Regions from separate parts of the Janthinobacterium lividum genome, predicted to be linked through region 3. Evidence: predicted binding sites of a transcription regulator. Region 3 holds the regulator's gene; each other region holds the start of a gene.
What was found. The regulator FNR, encoded in region 3, switches genes on or off when oxygen is low (the NO sensors DNR and NnrR bind a similar motif). The targets are predictions, from matches to a motif close to TTGATNNNNATCAA.
Positions count from the first base shown of each region.

Region 1: the regulator FNR is predicted to act here: its motif matches at 2,605-2,618, upstream of U0004_RS22785 (universal stress protein).
Region 2: the regulator FNR is predicted to act here: its motif matches at 2,009-2,022, upstream of ubiU (ubiquinone anaerobic biosynthesis protein UbiU).

Region 1 covers NZ_CP139976.1:5,039,549-5,044,103, reverse strand. The annotation lists gene U0004_RS22795 (Crp/Fnr family transcriptional regulator) at 109-915, opposite strand; gene U0004_RS22790 (response regulator) at 1,256-1,900, opposite strand; gene U0004_RS22785 (universal stress protein) at 2,056-2,523, opposite strand; gene U0004_RS22780 (protein phosphatase CheZ) at 3,002-3,874, shown strand; gene U0004_RS22775 (chemotaxis protein CheA) at 3,874-4,555, shown strand, end outside.
Region 2 covers NZ_CP139976.1:2,495,069-2,499,623, forward strand. The annotation lists gene U0004_RS11355 (ribonucleoside triphosphate reductase) at 1-1,389, opposite strand, end outside; gene U0004_RS11360 (hypothetical protein) at 1,513-1,923, opposite strand; gene ubiU (ubiquinone anaerobic biosynthesis protein UbiU) at 2,086-3,123, shown strand; gene ubiV (ubiquinone anaerobic biosynthesis protein UbiV) at 3,133-4,029, shown strand; gene ubiT (ubiquinone anaerobic biosynthesis accessory factor UbiT) at 4,050-4,555, shown strand, end outside.
Region 3 covers NZ_CP139976.1:284,966-289,520, forward strand. The annotation lists gene ccoP (cytochrome-c oxidase, cbb3-type subunit III) at 1-14, shown strand, start outside; gene ccoG (cytochrome c oxidase accessory protein CcoG) at 17-1,399, shown strand; gene U0004_RS01190 (FixH family protein) at 1,546-2,070, shown strand; gene fnr (fumarate/nitrate reduction transcriptional regulator Fnr) at 2,074-2,832, opposite strand; gene U0004_RS01200 (response regulator) at 3,082-4,555, shown strand, end outside.

The DNA.
Region 1 (4,555 bases), 1.6 Mb from region 3:
GCCGCTGGCGCGGCGCGGAAGGGGAGTGGCCGCAAAAAAGACCCGGCAAGGCGTTGCGCGCCTTGGCCGGGCCAAGCCTGTGCCAAGCTTGAAGAAATCGGGATGGCGCTAAATGGTGGCCAGCAATTGCGCCGAGGCGGTGGCGGCCGCGGTGGTATCGGCCTTGAGTTTGGCGGCGGCCAGCTGCTTGGCGCGCGAGCGCGACGGCGGCAAGCGGCGCAGGGTTTTCAGGGCATCCGGATCCTTGATGCCGATGGTGCGCTGGTCAACCGTGATGAGGCCAATTTCATTGAATGCGGACAAGGTGCGGCTGACCGTTTCCAGGGTCAGACCCAGGTAGCTGCCGATTTCATGGCGCGTCATGCGCAGGTTGAACAGCTTGCTCGAATAGCCCATCTGCGCGAAGCGGTCGGCCAGCGAGACGAGGAAGCGCGCTACGCGGGCTTCGGCGCTGAGGGCGCCCAGCATGCCGATCATGGCTTGCTCGCGCACGAGTTCGCGGCTCATCACGCCATACATGACGTTTTCCAGTTCCAGGTGCACCCTGCCCAGTGCCGTCAGCTTCTTGAACGGCAGCAGGATCAGGTCGCAGTCGGACAGGGCCACCGCTTCCGAGGAGTAATGGCGCGAGTGGATGCCGTCGACGCCCAGCATGTCGCCCTTCATGGGAAAGCTGAGTACCTGCTCATTGCCGAATTCATCGATGAGCACGGTTTTCAGGAAGCCTGAATTGACGATGTACAGGGTGTCGAACGGTTGGCCGATGGTATGCACGCGCTGGCCCGTCTTGAATTGCACGTGCTGGAACAGCAGTTCGTCAGCGGCGATGGTGCAGGCGCTGGAGATATGCAGCAAGTCGCACACCTCCTTCAGGTTCGACCAGAGCCGACCCTGGCGCTGGCGTCCCGCTTCCATCGGGGAGGAAGGGGCCAGCGACGGTGAGGCAGCGCGGGTGTCGGGCGTTTGCGTGGACAGCATGTTCATCTCCTGGTGACAGGTAGTTCAGAGTTGAATGACGGGGTGCTCGGGGCGGCGGGCGGGCAAGGGTCGGCGGCGCGCGTCCAGGCAGGTAATGCTCAATTCGCTGAAGACTTGCTGTGTGATGAAATAACTTTCCAGCAACTTGATGACTGGTTTCAGTATGCCAACAACCGTATGCAATTAATATCAGCAGTGGCTGAATATGGCAGTAGGAGCTGCGGTAGGTGAGGTAGGATTGTTCCTACAGTTGGCGCGCGGGCGCGCGCCAGGAGGATCACGTCTTGAAGGGCGATAGCAGGCGGTGCGCGACGGCATACTGGACCATTTCCGATAGGGAACTCATGCCCATTTTTTGCATGATGCGCGTCTTGTGCGTACTCACCGTCTTCACGCTCAGATGCAGGTTGTTGGCAATTTCCGTGATCGACTTGCCGGCCACCAGCAGGGAAAAGACTTCGAATTCGCGGTCCGACAACTGTTTATGCAGCAAGCTTTCATTCGGCATCATGATGTTGAGCACGAGCTGCTCCGCCACCTCGGCGCTGATGTAGGGGCGTCCCGACGCCACCTTGTGGATGGCGCCCACGAGCTGGGTGCCCGCGCTTTCCTTGGTCAGATAGCCTTGCGCGCCGGCGCGGATGGCGCGCACCGCATATTGCTCTTCCTCGTGCATGGTGAGGATCAGGATGGACAGCTTGGGCGCCTCGCTGCGGATTTGCCGGATCAGGTCGACGCCGCTGCGGCCCGGCATCGACAGGTCGAGCAGCAGCAGGTCGAAGCCGCCCTGGCGCACGTGGTTGAGGACTTCAAACCCGTCGATGGCCTCACCCACGATGTCGATATCCGGCGCGCCGTCAAGGATGCGCTTTAATCCTTCACGCATGATGGTGTGGTCGTCGGCAATCACAATACGTATCATAGGCGGGCAATCTGGTGGCGTGTAATCTGCTGTGTCCGTTACCGGACAATCAAATGTTAAGAAACGAGAAATGTTGTCATTTTAACTGAAGTGGCCGCACGTTTGCCTTTTTCTTGCTGTGCCGGCAACGGCGGCCTCCGTGGCCATGTGACCCCTTATTTTGCCGGGGGTTCCTTGATCAGCCTATGCACGAGCACGGGCAATTTCGAGTGCGACAGCACCTTGTTGGTGACGCTGCCCAGCAGCAACTGGCCCCAGCCGCTGCGGCCATGCGAGCCCATGAAGATCAGGTCGCATTGCTGCAATTGCGCCACTTCCACGATTTTCAGGGCCGGGCTGTCGGAAAAGGCCGTCAAGCCCGTCGCCTGCAGGCCCCGCTTGGCAGCCGCGTCGAGGATGGGCTGCCAGTGGTCGGCGCCCGCCTTGCGCATGGCGATGCGGTATTCCTCTTCGCTGGGATAGCTTGGCGGAATGATTTCGATATACACCGGGTATTGGTACTCGGGTGCCACGTACACGGCAAGGATGTCGGCGTGCATCTGTTCGGCAAAGGCAACGCCGGCGCAGGCCGTCAAGTTGGAGACGGTAGAGCCGTCCGTGGCGATCAGAATTTTCTTATACATGGCAGGTCCTTTGGCGATGACTCAGCGCGCGCAACGCCTCTTATTGTAGACGTGGCGGCAGCATTGTATTCATGTAAAGACTTGATAATTGTCAATACTACTGCACCTTCAGTATAGACAACATTGGCAGAAAGATCGTGTTTAAGGTGCAACGATGTCCCAGCGATATCCATATGGCGCTGTTGCGCAGGCGCCCGCGGGCAGGATTTCTTGTGCGGCGCGTGGTCTTGCACGCACGCCAATGGTAGTATTTCAAAATACAACAGCAGGAACACTTATTTCCTGGCGGAAAAGCTCTTGTGGGCCAGCTTTGCACCGGGAAGCGCGTTTTGAGATTTACCAACAGGGCGGCGCCCTGCTACACTCGCACCATCGCAGCGGTATTGCCTCAAATCATCTTAATCGAGAAATTGTGGGTATCAGTCTGTAAAACGCACAGTTCAGGCGGAATTTTGACAAATTATGGAGAAGCAGGGATATGACCAACGCCGCTGATGATTTCGATGCATTATTCGATGAAGTATCCGCGCAAAGCGCGGCCGCAGCCACGCCGGCGCCTGCCGCCGCGCCCGCTCCCGCCGTGATCGCGGATGACGATTTTGACGCGCTGTTCGACTCCGTGTCGGCCAGCGCCGCCGCACCGGCAGCTGCAGCCGCAGCGGCGCCGGTGGCTGCCGCGCCAGCCGCAGCGGAAGCGGCATCCGTGGCCGACGCCGACGCGCCTGGCGAAGCGGCCGATCCGGTCGATCAGTCCGACAAACCGATGTTCGAGCGCCTGGGCGGCATCGTGCGCCTGCTGCACGACTCGCTGCGCGAACTGGGCTACGACAAGGCATTGACGGAAGCGTCGTCGCAGATCGTCGACGCCCAGGACCGCCTGGAATATGTCGCCACCCTGACGGAGCAGGCCGCCAACAAGGTCCTGAATACGCTCGACGAAGGCATGCCGGCGCAAGACGTGCTGTCGAAGAAAGCCAAGGACATGGACAGCCGCTGGACAGCCTTGTTCGATGGCAAGCTGAGCCTGGAAGAATTCAAGGCCCTGGCCGGCGATTCACGCCAGTTCGCGCAAGCCGTTGCCGAAGCAACGGAAGCGGAAAAAGCACGCTTGCTGGAAATCATGATGGCCCAGGACTTCCAGGACATCACGGGCCAGCTGATCAAAAAAGTGGTCAACATCACCAAGACGGTGGAGCACGAGCTGGCTCAGCTGCTGCGCGACAACGCGCCGGCCGAGGTGCGCGAAAAGCTGGCGCAAAAGCCGGTGCCGCTGATGCAGGGCCCGTCCGTGCCGTCGGTGGCGCTGGACCAGGATAATGTAGACGACCTTCTTGCGGATTTGGGATTCTAATGGACGATATGCTCAAGGATTTCGTCGTTGAGGCGATGGATCTTGCGGTTAATGTTGAAGAGCACTTATTGCGCCTCGAGCGTGATCCTGACAACAAGGAAACACTGAATGCCGTGTTTCGTTCTTTCCACACCATCAAGGGTGGTGCCGGCTTCATGGGCTTGCCCGCGCTGGTGGCGGCCTGCCATCTGACGGAAAACCTGTTTGACGCCTTGCGCACGGGCGCCGCGCCGGTAACCCCCATCGCCATCGAGGCGGCGCTGCAAGCGTCCGGTTTCGTGGCCGACCAGCTGACGGAACTGGCGAATGGCGCCGCGCCGGAAAGCTTGCCGGCCATGCCGGAAGAGCTGGAACATATCCTGACGAACGCCATCGAAGGCAAGGGCATGGACGCGCCTGCGCCGGTCGCCGCCGTGGTGGCGGAAGTCGCCGTGGTCGTTGCCGAGGTCGCAGAAGTTGCCGTGGCCGCGCCCGCCGCCGTTTCCACCGCCGGCGCCGATGGCCTGGACTGGGAAGGCATGTATAACGCCGTCGTGCCCGAGGGCAGCCGGGTCGCTGCCGCGCCCGTGTCCGCCGTCGCCGCGGCACCTGCCGTCGTGGCCGCTGCTGCGCCCGCCGCTGCCGCTGCCGCCAAGCCGGCCGCCAAGGCCTGGGATGGCGCCGAGCGACGCGAAGAGCGTC
Region 2 (4,555 bases), 2.2 Mb from region 3:
CAGGATGGCGGGGAAGCGCTTGCGGTCTTCGCGGGCGAAGCGGTAGGTCGTGCCTTCGGCCGGCGTCGCTTCCAGGTTGTACATATGGCCCGTCTCTTCCTGGAATTGCACCATGCGGGCGCGCACGTGGTCGAGCAGGCGCACGGCCAGCGCATGGCCTGCTGGCGCCGTGATGTCGTAGGCGTCGCCGCTGAAATTGCGGATCATTTCGTTGATGCCGTTCACGCCCAGGGTGGAGAAGTGGTTGCGCAGGGTGCCAAGGTAGCGCTTCGTGTACGGGAACAGGCCTTGCTGCATCAGTTCCTCGATGGTGCGGCGCTTGATTTCCAGGCTCGTCTTGCCCAGTTCCAGCAGGCGGTCCAGGTCCGCCATCAGGGCTGGCTCGTCGCCGCGCCATCGGTGGCCCAGGCGCGCGCAGTTGATCGTCACCACGCCCAGGGAACCCGTCTGCTCGGCGGAACCGAACAGGCCGTTGCCCCGTTTCAGCAGTTCGCGCAAGTCCAGCTGCAAGCGGCAGCACATGGAGCGGATCATGTTCGGCTTGAGTTCCGAATTGATGAAGTTCTGGAAGTAGGGCAGGCCGTAGCGGGCCGTCATCTCGAACAGGCGTTCCGCGTTTTCGCTATGCCAGTCGAAATCCTCGGTGATGTTATAGGTGGGGATGGGGAAGGTGAAGACTCTGCCCTTGGCATCGCCCGCCATCATGATCTCGATGTAGGCGCGGTTGATCATGTCCATCTCCACCTGCAGCTCGCCATAGCTGAAGTCCATCTCCTGGCCGGCGATGACGGGAATCTGCTCGCGCAGGTCGTCCGGGCAGACCCAGTCGAAGGTGAGGTTGGTAAACGGCGTCTGCGTGCCCCAGCGCGATGGCACGTTGAGGTTGAAGATCAGCTCCTGCATGTACTGGCGCACGTCTTCGTAGCGCAGGCTGTCCTTGCGGATGTAGGGTGCCATGTAGGTGTCGAAGGAGCTGAACGCCTGCGCGCCGGCCCACTCGTTTTGCAGGGTGCCGAGAAAATTGACGATCTGGCCGATGGCGCTCGACATGTGCTTGGGCGGACCGGATTCGATCTTGCCCGGCACGCCATTCAAGCCTTCGTGCAGCAGGGTGCGCAGCGACCAGCCGGCGCAATAGCCGGCCAGCATGTCGAGGTCGTGGATGTGCAGCGCCGCTTCGCGGTGCGCCGCGCCCACTTCCGGCGGATATACCTGGTCCAGCCAGTAGTTGGCGATGACCTTGCCCGACACGTTGAGTATCAGGCCGCCCAGCGAGTAGCCCTGGTTGGCGTTGGCGTTGACACGCCAGTCGCGCCGCTCCAGGTATTCATTGATGGACGCGGCGACATCGACCTGGCCGCGTGTGGGGGAAACTGCATTTGTCGTCATGAAACCTCCAATAAACACAACATGCGGTGTTTTTATGGAGATTAATCACTAAATATAGTGACGTCAAAGGGCGCGTGCTGTTGCGTGACGAATCCTTGATGCAGGTGAAAAAAGCGCCCCCGTTTACTTTTTCGCGCGGCCCTGGCGCAGGATGAAGCAGCTCAGGCCAAAGTACGCGGCGGCGCAGACGGCGATGCTGATAGTGGAGGCGGGCAGCACGTGCGCCCAGATTTCCAGCGGCGAGAAGGTGCTCCAGCTGGCGATGCGGATATCGAAGGTGACGTAGTTCGCCAGCAGCCAGTAGACGGCCAGCAGGCCCGTGCTGATGGCGATCTGGCGCGGCACCGGCATGGCGCGGCGCGCGAAGACGGCTTGCAGGAACAGCAGCAGCACGCCCGGATACGCGCCCAGTATCTCGGGCGACAGGATGGAGAGCTTTTCTTCGACATAGCCGTCGGCGGGCGCGGCCCACTGTACTTGCAGCACGGTGAGGAACAGGGTGAGCAGGAAGATCAGCAGCGGTTTGCGGGGCATGGCGGGCAATCGAAGAGGGAGAAAAGTGGGGCATTTTACAGCCAGGTCAAGCAAGTTGAACGCGCGCCAGCCATGCATGCATTCCTTCACCTGCGTCAAGGACTGGCCAGCATGGGCGGGGCTATAGTCTGCACCCTGAGCCGATACAGGACTGTGAATATCATGATGCTTGAATCAACCACCGCCACCCGCGTGGCCGGACCGCTGGAACTGGTCTGCCCCGCCGGCAGCCTGCCCGCCTTGAAAGCAGCCGTCGACAATGGCGCCGACACCGTTTACCTGGGCTTTCGCGACGCCACCAATGCGCGCAATTTCGCCGGCCTCAATTTCGACGAGAAGGCCATCGCCGAGGGCGTGCGCTACGCCCACCAATATGGGCGCAAGGTGCTGCTGGCGCTGAATACCTATCCGCAGCCGCACAACTGGGCCGTGTGGCGCAGTGCCATCGACCGCGCCGCGCAGGCCGGCATCGACGCCATGATCGTGGCCGATCCGGGCCTGATGGCCTACGCAAGTGAGCACCACCCGCAGCTGCGCCTGCACCTGTCCGTGCAGGGCTCGGCCACCAACTACGAAGCCATCAATTTTTACCATGAGCACTTCGGCATCGCCCGCGCCGTGCTGCCGCGCGTGCTGTCGATGGCGCAGGTGGAGCAACTGATCGCCAAGACGGAAGTCGAGATCGAGGTCTTCGGTTTCGGCTCCCTGTGCGTGATGGTCGAAGGGCGTTGCGCGCTGTCGTCGTATGCGACGGGCGAGGCGCCGAATACCCATGGCGTGTGCTCGCCGGCGAAATCCGTGCGTTGGCTGGAAACGCCGAACGGCCTCGAATCGCGCCTGAACGGCGTGCTGATCGACCGCTATGCGCCCGGCGAAAACGCCAGCTATCCCACCCTGTGCAAGGGCCGTTTCGAAGTCAATGACGAAGAGTATTACGCCATCGAGGAGCCGGCCAGCCTGAATACCCTGGCGCTGCTGCCGCAACTGATCGCCATGGGCGTGCGGGCCGTGAAGATCGAAGGGCGCCAGCGCAGCCCCGCCTACGTGGCGCAGGTGACGCGCGTGTGGCGCGAGGCGATCGACGCCTGCCGCGAAGGCAATGCGCGCTACGCCGTCAAGCCGGGCTGGATGGCGGCCATGGACAAGCTGGCCGAAGGCCAGCAGCACACATTAGGTGCTTACCACAGATCTTGGAAATAGAGGATGAACATGCTGAAGCTTTCACTGGGCCCCTTGCTGTACTACTGGCCGCGTGCCACCGTCTTCGAGTTTTACCAGCAGATCGCCGGCACCGCCGTCGATATCGTGTACTTGGGCGAAACCGTCTGCTCGCGCCGGCATGAGGTGCGCCTGGCCGACTGGCTCGATATCGCCGACATGCTGGCCGCCGCCGGCAAGGAAGTGGTGCTGTCGACGCAGGCGCTGATCGAGGCGGGCGCCGAACTGGCGACCCTGCGCCGCATCACGGGCAATGGCCGCTATGGCGTCGAGGCCAACGACATGGGCGCCGTGCACTGCATGGAAAAGGGTACGTCCTTCGTCGCCGGTCCCCATTTGAACCTGTTCAATGGCCCCAGCCTGCAATTGCTGGCGCGCCTGGGTGCACGGCGCTGGGTGATGCCGCTGGAAATGGGGCAGACGGCGCTGGCCGAGATGCAGCGCCAGAAGCCGGAAGGGCTGGAGACGGAAGTCTTCGCCTACGGCCGCATGCCGCTGGCGTTTTCCGCGCGCTGCTTCACGGCGCGCAACCGCAACCTGCCGAAGGACGATTGCGGCTACAGCTGCCTGGAAGAGCCGGACGGCCTGCTGCTGCGCACGCGCGACGAAGTGCCATTCCTGGTACTGAATGGCACGCAGACGCAGTCGGCGCTGGTCTACAACCTAGTGCGAGAACTCGACGCCATGCGCGACATGGGCGTGGTGGTGGCGCGCATCAGCCCGCAAGCCATGCATACGGAACAAGTCATCGCCATCTTTGACCGCGCCCGCCGTGGCCAGGTCAGCGGCATCGGCGCCCAGGCCCAGCTGGCGGCCTGCCAGCCGGCCGGCGCCTGCGACGGCTACTGGCACGGCCAGCCCGGCATGGAACAGCACGCCCCACATTGAACGCATCGAAAGGAAGCACCATGCAAGATCAACTGGAAAGATTGCCGATCCCGGCCAAGCCTCCCATGAGCAAGCCCGGCGTGTCGTACCGCTTGCCGGAACCGCTGGCCGAATTGCTGTCCAAGCTGCCCCCGTATCCCGCCTCCTGGCTGTTCGTGCAAGGCTTGAACCGCCTGCTGGCGCCGCAATTGCCCGACGACGTGCGGCGCAGCCTGGAAGGGCGCAGCTTGCGCTTGCGGCTGCTGGACGCGGGCATCGCCTTCGATTTCGAGTGGCAGGGCACGGTGTTTGTGGCCGAGCGCTATGTCGACGTGCCGGACCTGTGCATCGCGGCCAGCGTGCATGATTTGATGCTGCTGGCGCGGCGCCACGAAGATCCGGACACCCTGTTCTTCAGCCGTCGTTTGAGCCTGGAAGGCGATACGGAACTGGGCTTGCTGTTCAAGAATACGCTCGACGCCATCGAGTTGCCGCCGTTCGACCTGCAGGCGCTGGGACCGCGCCGCGTGCTGGCGCATCTGCGCGA
Region 3 (4,555 bases):
CGCCCGCAAAGTAAAAATGGAACCTCAAGTCATCAAGATGTATGCGGCCCGCGAGCAAATCTACCCTCGCGAGGCCAAAGGACGCTACGCTACCTGGCGATGGGTATGCGTATGGCTTACCCAGCTGGCGTTCTACGGCTTGCCGTGGTTGACCTGGAATGGCAGGCAAGCCCTGCTGTTCGATTTGACCACGCGCAAGTTCTACATTTTCGGCGTCGTGCTGTGGCCCCAGGATTTCATCTATCTGGCGGCCCTGCTGATCATCTGTGCGTATTTGTTGTTCCTCGTCACGGCCATTGCCGGGCGGGTGTGGTGCGGGTTCTCCTGCCCGCAAACGGTATACACGGAAATTTTCCTGTGGGTCGAACGCCGCATCGAGGGCACGCGCAGCGCGCGCATGGCCCTCGACAAGCAGGGCCCCTCCGTGCGCAAGGCCTTCAAGAAGACCGCCAAGCACCTGGTATGGGGCGCCATCGCCCTGTGGACGGGCTTTACCTTTGTCGGCTACTTCACGCCGATCAAGGAACTGGCGCAGTCGGTGACCACCCTCAATTTCGGTCCCTGGGAATGGTTCTGGGTCTTGTTCTACAGCCTGGCAACCTACGGCAACGCGGGCTGGCTGCGCGAGCAGGTGTGCAAATACATGTGCCCCTACGCGCGCTTCCAGAGCGCCATGTTCGACCAGGACACCCTGATCATCACCTACGATGCCAAGCGCGGCGAACCGCGTGGCGCCATGAGCAAGAAGGCCGGCAACAACGACAAGCTGGGCGATTGCATCGACTGTACCCTGTGCGTGCAGGTGTGTCCGACCGGCATCGATATCCGCAACGGCCTGCAGTATGAATGCATCGGCTGCGCCGCCTGCGTCGATGCCTGCAACAGCGTGATGGACAAGGTCGAGCGGCCGCGTGGCCTGATACGCTACAGCACCGACCATGCGATGGAAAACAACTTCAATTCGAAGCAGATACGCCAGCGCGCCATGCGCCCGCGCGTCTTGATCTACACTTCCATCCTGGCCCTGATCATCATCGCCGTGTGTACCTCGCTGGCCCTGCGCACGCCCCTGAAAATGGACGTGATCCGCGACCGCGGTTCGATGGGACGCGAAGTGGAAGACGGCATGATCGAAAACGTCTACCGCCTGCAGATCATGAATACGTCCGAGCAAAGCCAGCATTTTAAAATCAGCGCTTCCGGCTTGCCGGGCCTGACCTTGCTGACGCGCGAAGAAGTGACCTTGCAGCCGACGGAAACGCTGGGCTGGCCGATCCGCCTGCGCGTGCCGCACGGCGTCGGCGAGAAGGGCTCGAACAAGATTGCGATCGAATTGCAATCGCTGGACGATCCATCGCTGCATGTGCGTGAAAGCGCGGTATTCATCGTGCCACGGTGATGTTGATTTGGGGTCGGACCCTCTGGGTCCGACCCCGGTATTTCGCCGTAGGGGTATCATCAATCATGCGTTAGGGTCACTTGATTTTCAACCCGGAAGCAAAAGCTGGGGTCAGACCCACAGGGTCCGACCCCAAGGAGAACAAAATGTCCGACAGTCTGAAACTGCAACCCCCCGTTGCACCGTGGTACAAGCATCGCTGGCCATGGCTGCTGATGATCGGCCCCGGCCTGTCCGTGGTCGTCGGCAGCTTCATGGGCTATATCGCGTTTACGCAGCCCGATGCGCTGGTGGTGGGCGATTATTACAAGCAGGGCAAGGCGATCAACCAGGATTTGAAGCGCGACACGATCGCCAGCGACCTGGCCATGGATACGCGCCTGTCATATGACGTGGCTGCAGCGCGCCTCAGTGGTTCCGTGCACAGCTTCGGCAAGGCCTATCAGGCGCCGCTGCAGCTGCACCTGGCGCATGCGACCCTGCCGGAAAAGGATATCAAGCTGCTGGTGCAGCCCGATGCGGCCGGCAATTTTTCCGTAGCACTGCCGATGCTCGAGCGCAGCCGCTGGCAAGTGCTGGTGGAAAACGACAAACGCGAGTGGCGCCTGTCCGGCATCTGGACCTGGCCCCTGCAACGCAGCATCGCGCTGCATGCCGACGAGGAACTGTAAGTCTTACTTGCAGATGTCCGTGCCGGCCGTAATCGCTTTCAACTTGGCCGGCTGCAGGATCTCGATCTCGCGGTTCGAGACGCGCAGCCAGCCTTCCTTCTTGAATTTCGACAATAAGCGGCTGACGCTTTCGATGGTCAGGCCCAGATAGTTGCCGATTTCCTCGCGCGACATGCGCAGCTGGAAATTGCTGCCCGAATAGCCGCGTGCTTCATAGCGCGACGCCAGGTTGACGATGAAGGCGGCAAAACGCTGGGTCGCCTGCATATTGCCCAGCAATAGCATGACGCTTTGCTCGCGCGTGATTTCCTGGCTCATCATGCGGTGGAAATGACGCAGCAGGGTCGGCATATTGCCCAGCAATTGTTCCAGGCTGGAAAACGGAATTTCACACACTTCGCTGTCTTCCAGCGCCACCGCATTACAGTGGTGGCGGTCGGCGCTGATGGCGTCCATGCCCAGCAGTTCACCGGCCATCTGGAAACCCGTCACCTGCTCTTCGCCACCCGGATTGATCTGGTACGTCTTGAAATGCCCCAGGCGGATCGCATACAGGTTCTGGAACGAGTCGCCGATGCGGAACAGCGAAGCGCCGCGCACGATCTTGCGGCGGCGGCCGATGATCTGGTCCAGCCTATCCATGTCGCCCACATCGAGGCCCATCGGCAGGCACAATTGATGCATGCTGCAGGTCGAGCATCGCGCACGCAACGCCTCCACGTTCACGGTGGGCAAGGTGGGAGTGAGTAGCGCTTCAGTCATGTCGGTACCTTTTAGAAAATGCAACAACAAGTTTACTGCATACAGCTGCATACAGGGTTGCCGTATGCCAATTTCACCGTAAATTCGGCGAATAAACGACGTCCAGCCTTTAATTATATGGCAACATCGTCAAAAGCCCATACGGGGCGGGCAATTTGCGCGGCGGCGCTTGCCAAGCTGGGGTATTGATAGGAAAATTCCTGACAGCATTATCTGCCGCCTGTGCCGCCCGGCACTGAAAAGGAAATCATGAAGCCTCTCGGCATTAAAGCAAAAGTCGCGCTGGCCACCAGCCTGACCTCGATCGCCATGATCGCGCTGGTCACCATGATCCAGGTGCAGCACATGCGCGACGACTTCACCCGAGTACTGCTGAGCCAGCAGTCATCGCTGATCAGCCGCACCGCTGCCGAGCTCGACGACAAGCTGGGCATGCTGCTGCAGATTGTCACCCTGACGGCCAGGCAGCAGCCGCCGGAACTGATCGCCCAGCCCGCCAAACTGCGCGAATACTATGCGCGCCGCTCGATGCTGGTGCTGTTCGACGACGTGCTGGTGCTCGACGCGCATGGCGCCATCGTGGCCGACATGCCGGAAGTGACGGGGCGCGCCGGCATCAACGTCGCCGAGCGCGAGTATTTCCAGACCGTCCTGCGCACGCGCCAGCCCATGATTACCGAGCCGATGCTGGGCAAGTCGAGCGGCATGCCCATCGTGCAGATGGTGGCGCCCGTGCTGGCCGCCGATGGCCAGGTGGCCGGCGTGGTGATCGGCGTGCTGCGCCTGTACAAGGACAATCTGCTGGGCCGCCTGCGCTCGGAAAAGATCGGCAAGAGCGGCTATTACTTCATCCTCACGCGCGGCGCCGTGCCGCGCTACGTGCTGCACCCCGATACCAGCCGTTTGCTGCAGCCGCGCAAGCCGAACGCCAACCTGACGACCACCCAGCTGCTGAAGGAGGATGGCGAAGGCAGCATGGTCAGCACCAACAGCCGCGGCATCACGGCCGTCAACAGCTTCAAGCGCCTGAAATCCGTGAACTGGCTGCTGGCCGCCTCGCTGCCCGTCGAGGATGCCTTCGAACCGTTCGATGGCGTGCTGTACCGGCTGGTGCTGTGGAGCATCCTCGCTTCGCTGCTGGCCGCTGCCGTTCTGGGCTGGGTTACCGTGCGCCTGCTGTCGCCGCTGGTGCGCCTGCGCGATACCCTGCTGGCCCTGCGCACCAGCGGCAGCCGTTTCACCCCCGTGCCGGTACAGCAGCGCGACGAGATCGGCGAACTGACGGAAGCGTTCAATGGCCTGATGAGCGAACGCGACCGCCTGCAGCAGGAACTTGAAGCGCGCGCGGCGGAGCTGGAGCAGGAACGCGACCGGGCCGAGGCGGCCAACCGCGCAAAGAGCGATTTCGTGGCCAACATGAGCCATGAAATCCGCACGCCCCTCAATGCCGTGCTGGGCATGGTGTATTTGCTGGGAAATACCAGGCTAGACACGGAACAGCGCAAGTACCTGACCATGGTCAGAGTGGCGGGCCAGTCGCTGCTGGGCATCCTCAACGATGTGCTCGACTATTCGAAGATAGAGGCGCGCCGCATGGAATTGTCGCCCGTCGAATTCGACCTCGATGAAGTCATGAATACCCTGGCCACGACGATGACGATGAATGCGGGCGAAAAGGAGCTGGAACTGGCCATCGCCGTCGAGCCCGACGTGCCGCGGCGCC